DNA from 4 places in the Streptosporangium sp. NPDC001559 genome. Region 1 is predicted to be linked to each of the others. Evidence: predicted binding sites of a transcription regulator. Region 1 holds the regulator's gene; each other region holds the start of a gene.
What was found. The regulator HrcA, encoded in region 1, represses chaperone genes, less so after heat shock. The targets are predictions, from matches to a motif close to TTGGCACTCTCNNNNNGAGAGTGCCAA.
Positions count from the first base shown of each region.

Region 1 (2,199 bases):
ATCGCGGTGTCGACCACCAGCTCGCGGGTCGTGCCGAAGGCCGCCTCCCGCAGGTCGAGCTCGACCCTGATGGTGGCGTTGCGGCCCCTGCGGGCCCGCGAGCGGGGACCGCGCCCCGCGCCGCCGCCCGCCGCGCCGAAGAAGGCGTCCATGATGTCGCTGAAGGGGAAGCCGGCGCCGAAGCCTCCGGCGCCCGCGCCGCCCGAGGAGAACGGGTCGGCGCCCATGTCGTACATCTGACGCTTGTTGGGATCGGACAACACCTCGTAGGCCTGGGTGATGTCCTTGAACCGCTCCTGGGTCTCAGGGTCGGGGTTCACATCGGGATGCAGCTCCCTGGCCAGGCGGCGGTAGGCCTTCTTGATCTCCTCCGCGCTGGCGTCGCGCCGCACCCCCAGGGTGCCGTAGTAGTCACTCTTAGTAGCCACTTAGTTGACCTCTTAGGATGCAGCCAGGATCTGGCTGACGTAGCGTGCCACCGCGCGCACCGCGCCCATCGTGACCGGGTAGTCCATACGTGTCGGACCCAGCACACCGAGCCGGGCCAGTTGCTTGCCACCCGAACCGTATCCGGCGGCGACGATGGACGTGCCCTGGAGACCCGTGTAGGGGTTCTCCGAGCCGATGCGCACCGTCAGCGCCGACAGGTCCGAGGTCTCACCGAGCAGGCGCATGAGCACCACCTGCTCCTCCAGGGCCTCCAGCACGTCGCGGAGCCCGACGGTGAAGTCGGCCCCCGCGAGGTTGGCGGCCCCGGCGAAAACGATCTTCTCATCATGCCGGTCCACAAGGGACTCCAGCAGGACCGAAAGGATGGTGGCCGCGACGGGCCTGTCCTCGGCGGGGAGCCGTTCGGGCAGGTCGGCGACCATGTCGGGAACACTGGCCAGCCCGCAGCCGTCCAGGCAGGCGTTGAGCACCGCGCGCAGGTGCGCCACGCGGTTGTCGTCGATGACCTCCTGCAGCTCCACCACGCGCTGCTCGACCCGCCCGGTGTTCGTGATGAGCACGAACATCAGACGGTGCTCGTTCAGCGGGACCAGCTCGACGTGGCGGACCTTGGAGTTGGAGATCGTGGGGTACTGGACCACGGCGACCTGACGGGTCAGCTGGGCCAGCAGCCGTACCGTGCGCATCACGACGTCGTCGAGGTCGACGGCGCCCGCGAGGAAGCTCTCGATGGCCCTCCTCTCCGCGCCGGACAGCGGCTTCACCTGGGAGAGGCGGTCGACGAACAGCCGGTAGCCCTTGTCCGTCGGCACCCGGCCGGCGCTGGTGTGGGGCTGGGCGATGTAGCCCTGCTCCTCCAGCACCGCCATGTCGTTGCGGATGGTCGCGGGAGACACACCCAGGTTGTGACGCTCCGCGAGAGCCTTCGAGCCGACCGGCTCATTGGTGGACACGTAGTCCTCGACGATGGCGCGTAGGACCGCCAGCTTGCGGTCGTCAACCAACGTGCTCACCTCCTACCTGCGCTCGGACGGGAAACGCCAGGTCTGGCACTCGGTGTTCCCGAGTGCCAAGTGTACGGCTCCAGCCCGGGGGGTGCGATAACACGGCACCAGGATGGGCGGGAGCGGGCCCTGGAGCAAGCCATTGTCAAGTCAGCTGCTATCGCTATCCAAGTGGTAAGGGCCACAATTAGGTATATGTCCAATGATTTCGGATCCCCCTCGGGTTACGGCACCCCCCAGCAGCCGTACGGCCAGCCCCACCAGCAGCAACAGCAGTACCAGCAGGGCGGCCCCTCCTTCGGCTACCCGCCCCCGGGATACGGCGCGCCCCAGGGCCCGCCGCCGAAGGTGAAGCCCGGCGTCGGCTGGATCGTCGGCGTGTGGCTGCTCTTCGTGCTGAGCGTGATCATTGGCTTCGTCGGTTTCGCGGGCGGCCTCTTCAACGCGGTCACCGAAGCCGCCCCGACCTCCTCCTTCGGTCCCGACCAGAAGACGACCGTCAGCATCGACCCGGCGAACAAGCCCGCCATCTACGTCGCCGCGGCCAAGGGCACGAACTTCGAGTGCCAGATCGAGGGCGCCCCGGGAACCGTCAAGCTCCAGCGGCCGAGCTTCCAGCAGACCGTCACCGCCGACGGGCAGCTGTGGGAGCTCGCCCTGCGGATCGGGGTGGACAAGGCGGGCGACTACCCGATCACCTGCACCACCTCGGGCGGGGTCGACGCCAAGTTCGGCGTTGGCAAGG
Region 1 is NZ_JBIAVG010000009.1:271,887-274,085, reverse strand. It holds gene dnaJ (molecular chaperone DnaJ) at 1-428, opposite strand, end outside; gene hrcA (heat-inducible transcriptional repressor HrcA) at 441-1,454, opposite strand; gene ACFYY8_RS21685 (hypothetical protein) at 1,650-2,199, shown strand, end outside.

Region 2 (2,199 bases), on a different contig from region 1:
CGGCGAAGGCCGCGCGGGGTCCTGAACGGGCCCTGGGCGGCCTCCCGGCGCCCGATGTCGTCCACTGCCATGGAACGGCGTCCCCAGAACACCCTCACGACACCCGCACCGGCCTGGCCGCGTGCGGGTGTCGTCTTTTGTGATGCAAGCTCACATTTTTGCGCGAAGACATAATGTAATATTTAACTAACTAGTAGTGATAGCAAAACTATGTTGGCGTGTTGAATGCGTCCGTAAAGCGGTAGTTTGCTGGTTGACTCTGTTGCCCCACGGGCTCTCACAGGTATGGTCGAGGACGATCGACGTAGGCGATGTCTCCGCCTCGGAGATTGAGGACCTCGCGAGAGGAATGGGCGGCGTCCTCAAGCCCAGTAAGAGGAGTCGGAAGTGGCGCAAGGCACCGTCAAATGGTTCAACGCGGACAAGGGCTACGGCTTCATCGCGGTAGACGGTGGTAAGGATGTTTTCGTCCATTACTCCGCGATCATGATGGATGGCTACCGTGCGCTCGAACAGGGCCAGAGGGTCGAGTTCGAGATCACGCAGGGACAGAAGGGACCTCAGGCGGAATCGGTCCGGACGGTCTGATCTCGTCCTCCGTCAGCTCGTCGGGAACCCGCTGGCGCATCCCGCGGCAGCGCAGTTCGCGCGGATCGCCCTCGGCATGTCGGCCCGGCTCGTCGCTCCCATCGGCGGGCCGGGCCTTCGCCTAAGCTGACACTCAGGTCAAAGGTCCTTGGCTTGCACTCGTCGGGGGAGAGTGCTAAACAGTGGTTAGCACTCCTCATTGGAGAGTGCCAAACCTGGATCGAGACGATGGGGCCCGCCGAACGGAGTCGCGGGCCCGTACGCCGTCGCGGGCGTCGCCTCGGTCTGGTGCAAGCCACCCTGTGTTTGGGAGGTCTAGCCGTATGGCAGCCAAGATGATCTCGTTTGACGAGGACGCCAGGCGCGGTCTCGAGCGTGGCATGAACCAGCTCGCGGACGCTGTCAAGGTGACCCTCGGCCCCAAGGGCCGCAACGTCGTGCTGGAGAAGAAGTGGGGCGCCCCCACGATCACCAACGACGGTGTCTCCATCGCCAAGGAGATCGAGCTTGAGGACCCGTGGGAGAAGATCGGGGCCGAGCTCGTAAAGGAAGTCGCCAAGAAGACCGACGATGTCGCGGGTGACGGCACCACCACGGCCACCGTGCTCGCTCAGGCGCTGGTCCGCGAGGGCCTGCGCAACGTAGCCGCCGGCGCCAACCCCATGTCCCTGAAGAAGGGCATCGAGGCCGCCGTCGAGCGCGTCTCCGAGGAGCTCTCCAAGCTGGCCAAGGACGTGGAGACGAAGGCGCAGATCGCCTCCACGGCCTCCATCTCCGCGGGCGACCCGCAGATCGGCGAGATGATCGCCGAGGCGATGGACAAGGTCGGCAAGGAAGGCGTCATCACCGTCGAGGAGAGCAACACCTTCGGCCTCGAGCTTGAGCTCACCGAGGGCATGCGCTTCGACAAGGGTTACATCTCGCCCTACTTCGTGACCGACCCGGAGCGCATGGAGGCCGTCCTCGACGACCCCTACGTCCTCGTCGTCAACTCCAAGATCTCCGCGAACAAGGACCTGCTCCCGGTCCTCGACAAGGTCGTGCAGGCCGGCAAGCCGCTGCTGATCATCGCCGAGGACATCGAGGGCGAGGCCCTGGCGACCCTGGTCGTCAACAAGATCCGCGGTCTGTTCCGCTCGGTCGCCGTCAAGGCTCCGGGCTTCGGCGACCGCCGCAAGGCCATGCTGGGCGACATCGGCATCCTGACCGGTGCCCAGGTCATCAGCGAGGACCTCGGTCTGAAGCTGGAGTCCACCACGCTCGACCAGCTCGGCCGCGCTCGTCAGGTCATCGTCACCAAGGACGAGACGACGATCGTCGACGGTGCCGGTGACGCCGAGCAGATCGCGGGCCGGGTCAACCAGATCCGTGCCGAGATCGACAACACCGACTCCGACTACGACCGCGAGAAGCTGCAGGAGCGCCTGGCCAAGCTGGCCGGTGGCGTGGCGGTCATCAAGGCCGGTGCGGCGACCGAGGTCGAGCTCAAGGAGCGCAAGCACCGCATCGAGGACGCCGTGCGTAACGCCAAGGCGGCCGTCGAGGAGGGCATCGTGCCCGGCGGTGGCGTGGCGCTGCTGCAGGCCGGCGCCAAGGCGTTCGACAAGCTCG
Region 2 is NZ_JBIAVG010000003.1:27,819-30,017, forward strand. It holds gene ACFYY8_RS07160 (cold-shock protein) at 388-588, shown strand; gene groL (chaperonin GroEL) at 912-2,199, shown strand, end outside.
Region 2: a site for HrcA is predicted at 775-801, ahead of groL (chaperonin GroEL). Genes of this name have one in related genera too.

Region 3 (2,199 bases), on a different contig from region 1:
GCCCTCGACGACCCGGCCGTCGGCCTCCATCGTGAAGGAGGTGACGGCGGCCCGGTCGGGCAGCGGGAAGACGTAGGTCGCCTCAAGCGCCACCTCGTGCGGGTTGCGGAAGGTCTGGACGACCTCGACCCCCGCGGCGAGGCCGCAGACGCCCGCGGTCACCTCGACGCTCTCCAGCGGCAGATTGCCCCGGTCGGTGACGAGGGCCCCGAGACCGGCGCCGGGGACCGGCTCGCACTCCTCGGGGCGTAGCGCCGTGATCTCGGTGATCATGGTTGGTTCCCTCCGTGATCGGGGTTGTCGGGGATGTCGAGGACGAGGCCGTGCCCGCGCAGCACCGCCAGGAGCGTCTCCGCGGCGGCGCCGATGTCGGCGAGCGCGCCGGGGGAGAGGGGACGTCCGCCGTCGAGCAGCAGCGTCACCCCGGGGGCCAGCCGTACGCCGTTGACCTGGGCGGGGGCGGGCCGTACCCGCGGCTGAGGCCGTGACTGGGATTGCGACCGGGGCTGTGGCCGGGGGGCGGATGCCCTGGGTGGTTCGGCCCAGAACCTCGGGCGCGCGCCTCCGCCGCCCGGAGAGCCCGGAGGAGAGCCCGAAGAGTCCGGAGAGCTCAGGGATGCCGGCGAGGGGAGGTCGGCGACGGCCTCAAGGGTCTGGTCGCTCGCCCCGGCCAGCTCGGCCTGGATCTCGGCGATGGTCAGCCCCTCGGCCTGGCGGCGTTTGACGGCGACGAGCTGGAGCAGGTGACGCCTGCCGTACAGGGCCACGCGGCCCCGGCGGGACGCGGGCGGGTCGAGCAGGCCGATCGTGGCGTACCACCGGATGAGGCGTTCGTTGGGCACGTCTCTGACCCGCCCGTTGAGCTGGGCGGTCGGGGACAGCGCCGCGGAGGCCCGCTCCGCCAGCTCACCGATGGTCCATTCCATATGACGATAGTGACACTGTCACAATGACAGTGTCAACATAAGGGCCATATTGATGGGTAGGGACGTTCCCGTACAAAACGGAAACCGATCCTGCAAGCAGGGGGAGGACACCACATGTCCGCGATCACCAGTTCGCTCAAGGGCGAGGACAAGAAGGTCGTCATCACCGCGCTCCAGGGCGCGCTCGTGGATCTTCTGGAGCTGTCACTGCTGGGCAAGCAGGCCCACTGGAACGTGATCGGCCATCATTTCCGCTCGCTGCACCTGCAGCTCGACGAGATCGTCGCCTCGGCCAGGGAGTACGCCGACACCGTCGCCGAACGGGCGGTCGCCCTCGGAGGCAACCCCGACGGGCGCGCCTCGACGCTCGCCAAGACCAGCGAGCTGCCGGAACTGGAGGCCGGTTACATCAACGACGGCAAGGTCGTCGCCGCGATGACGGACATCCTCGGATCGATCATCCGCAGGATGCGTGAGCGCGTCGAGGCGACCGAGAAGGCCGATCCGGTGACCCAGGACATCTTCATCGAGATCACCCAGAAACTGGAGGAGCAGCACTGGATGATCGAGGCCCAGCGCTAGGACCTGCTCTGTGGGTCGCCGCCCGGGCGGCCGCGGTAGGCGTGAAGACCCACGAAGCAGGTGCCGCATCCGCTCGGGGGCGTTCCGGACCGTCGTGGCCGGGGCGCCCCCGTGTCACAGGAAGTCGGCCCGGTTCGCGCTCGCCCACTCGGCGAACTCGCGGGCGGGGTGGCCGGTGATCCGTTCGACGGTGTTGGTGACGGGTGCGGGAACACCGACGGCCGAGGCGGTCACCTCAAGGAGTGTCCGCAGGACCGGCTCGGGCATCCGGGGGGCGCGCCGTCCGAGCGCCTGCTCCACGGTCAACTCCTCCACCTCGACGGACGCGCCGACGGCCTCGCCGAGGACCGCGACGACCTCACGCAGGCGCATCGACCGGGGGCCGGTGAGCACCTGCCTCCGGCTCCGGTGCGCCTCCTCGGTGAGCAGGTGCGCGGCCACCTCGGCGACGTCGTCGATGTGGACGGGGTTGACCCGCGCGTCGGGATGGGCGATGCCGACCCGTCCGGTGGCGCGGATCTCCCCGGCCCAGTCGCGGCGGGCGTTGGTGGCCAGCCAGCTCGGATACAGCACGGTGTGCCGCAGGCCGGATTCCTCCAGTGCCCGCTCGACCGCCCGATGGGCGAGGCCGATGGGCCGGTCGTACTCCCCGGCCTCGTAGGAGGCGGGGGAGGACAGCAGCACGACGTGC
Region 3 is NZ_JBIAVG010000002.1:4,322-6,520, forward strand. It holds gene ACFYY8_RS04090 (VIT domain-containing protein) at 1-273, opposite strand, end outside; gene ACFYY8_RS04095 (MerR family transcriptional regulator) at 270-926, opposite strand; gene ACFYY8_RS04100 (DNA starvation/stationary phase protection protein) at 1,041-1,508, shown strand; gene ACFYY8_RS04105 (NAD(P)H-binding protein) at 1,623-2,199, opposite strand, start outside.
Region 3: a site for HrcA is predicted at 936-962, ahead of ACFYY8_RS04100 (DNA starvation/stationary phase protection protein). Genes of this name have one in related genera too.

Region 4 (2,199 bases), on a different contig from region 1:
GGCCGACCTCCTCGCTGACGACCTCGCCACCGGTGAGGATGGCGATGTCCTGCAGCATGGCCTTGCGGCGGTCACCGAAGCCGGGGGCCTTGACCGCGACCGAGGTGAAGGTGCCGCGGATCTTGTTGGTGACCAGGACGGCCAGGGCCTCGCCCTCGACGTCCTCGGCGATGACGAGCAGCGCCTTCTTGGTCTGCGCGACCTTCTCCAGCAGCGGCAGGAAGTCCGCGACCGAAGCGATCTTGTTCTGGTTGATCAGGATGTAGGGGTCTTCGAGAACCGCCTCCATCCGCTCCTGGTCGGTCACCATGTAGGGCGAAAGGTAACCCTTGTCGAACTGGAGACCCTCGGTGAACTCCAGTTCGAGGCCCATGGTGTTGGACTCTTCGACGGTGATGACACCGTCCTTGCCGACCTTGTCGAACGCCTCGGCGATCAGCTCACCGATCTTGGCGTCCTGCGCGGAGATCGTCGCCACGTGGGCGATCTCCTTCTTGTCCTCGACCGGCCTGGCCGAGTCGATCAGCTTGTCGCTGACGGCCTTGGCGGCCAGGTCGATGCCACGCTTGAGGGACAGCGGCTGGGCGCCGGCCGCGACGTTGCGCAGGCCCTCGCGGACCATCGCCTGGGCGAGGACGGTCGCGGTGGTCGTACCGTCACCGGCGACGTCGTTGGTCTTGGTCGCGACCTCCTTGGCGAGCTGGGCGCCGAGGTTCTCGTACGGCTTCTCCAGCTCGACCTCACGCGCGATGGTGACACCGTCGTTGGTGATGGTCGGCGCGCCGAACTTCTTGTCGATGACGACATTGCGGCCACGGGGGCCGAGGGTCACCTTGACCGCGTCGGCGAGGGCGTTGACACCACGCTCAAGAGCGCGGCGCGCGTCCTCCTCGAAGGACAGGATCTTGGGCATTGTGGTCCTCTCTGAAAGCACGTCGGCGCATCAAAGCCCCGGGCGCTCGCGCGACCCGGGGCTCGATACGTCATCTCTGCGAAGTGTCGGTTACTTCTCGATGATGGCGAGCACGTCACGGGCGGAGAGCACGAGGTACTCCTCGCCGCCGTACTTCACCTCGGTGCCGCCGTACTTGCTGTAGAGGACGACGTCGCCCTCCTTGACGTCGAGCGGAATGCGCTTGTCGCCGTCCTCGTCCCAGTTGCCAGGGCCGACAGCGAGGACCTTGCCCTCCTGCGGCTTCTCCTTGGCGGTGTCCGGGATAACGAGACCGGAAGCAGTGGTCTGCTCGGCCTCAAGCGGCTGGACCACGATGCGGTCGCCGAGCGGCTTAACGGGAACCTTGGTGGCGGTCGTCACGTCGGACCTCCCCTTCAGATTTGAATGATCTAGAAGAGGCGACCAGCGGTCTGCCGTCGCGGGTGTCAGACCTGCCTCGTCGCGTATGTTTGGCACTCTCACCGGGAGAGTGCCAATACGGAACAGTATGCAAGGAGGCCTTGACAGTCAACACGAACCGCCTCCGTACTGGGTACGCGAACCTCAAACCCTGCGCCGCCCCGCCGCCGGCAGGCCTCTGACCCGCGCGATCTCGGTCTCGTACAGCTCCCGCGAACCGCGCAGGAAACCCAGCACGAAACGGATCTCCTCGTCGGAGTAACCCGAGATCAGCCGCCTCCCCCGTTCGACGATGGGACCGTACAGCCCCTCGACCCTGGCGAGGGTCTCGGGGGTGGCGCGCACGACCACCTTCCTGCGGTCCCCGGGGTCCGGGGAGCGTGTCAGGTATCCGGCCCGTTCGAGGCGGTCGAGCATCGCGGTGACGCTGCCCGTGGTGAGCCCCAGGCCCGTCCCGAGGACGCTGGGTGTGACGTTCCCCTCAGGCCCTTCGCGCACCAGGATCTCCAGGCAGCGCAGGTCGGTCCTGTTCACCCCGAGGTGGATCGCGACCGCCTCGTCGAAGGCGTCGACGGCCGTCTGACCTGCCTGGATCTCCTGTCCCAGCTCCGCCCTGAGAGCGCCGTCCCGACGCTCGGGACCATTTTCCCTTGACATTCAAGCCTCTCGACCATCAAGCTAAATATGCCTCGAACATCAAGATACATGGCGTTCGAGAAGAACACCCCTGTCCAGACCCACCTTCCAAGGGAGACCCGTGTCCCCTCTCCACGTGATCGTCATCGGTGCGGGCACCGGCGGAATGTGCCTGGCCCACGGCCTGCGGCGCGCCGGGATCTCGGTCG
Region 4 is NZ_JBIAVG010000001.1:839,853-842,051, forward strand. It holds gene groL (chaperonin GroEL) at 1-913, opposite strand, end outside; gene groES (co-chaperone GroES) at 1,004-1,315, opposite strand; gene ACFYY8_RS03700 (MarR family transcriptional regulator) at 1,499-2,011, opposite strand; gene ACFYY8_RS03705 (FAD-dependent oxidoreductase) at 2,112-2,199, shown strand, end outside.
Region 4: a site for HrcA is predicted at 1,405-1,431, ahead of groES (co-chaperone GroES). Genes of this name have one in related genera too.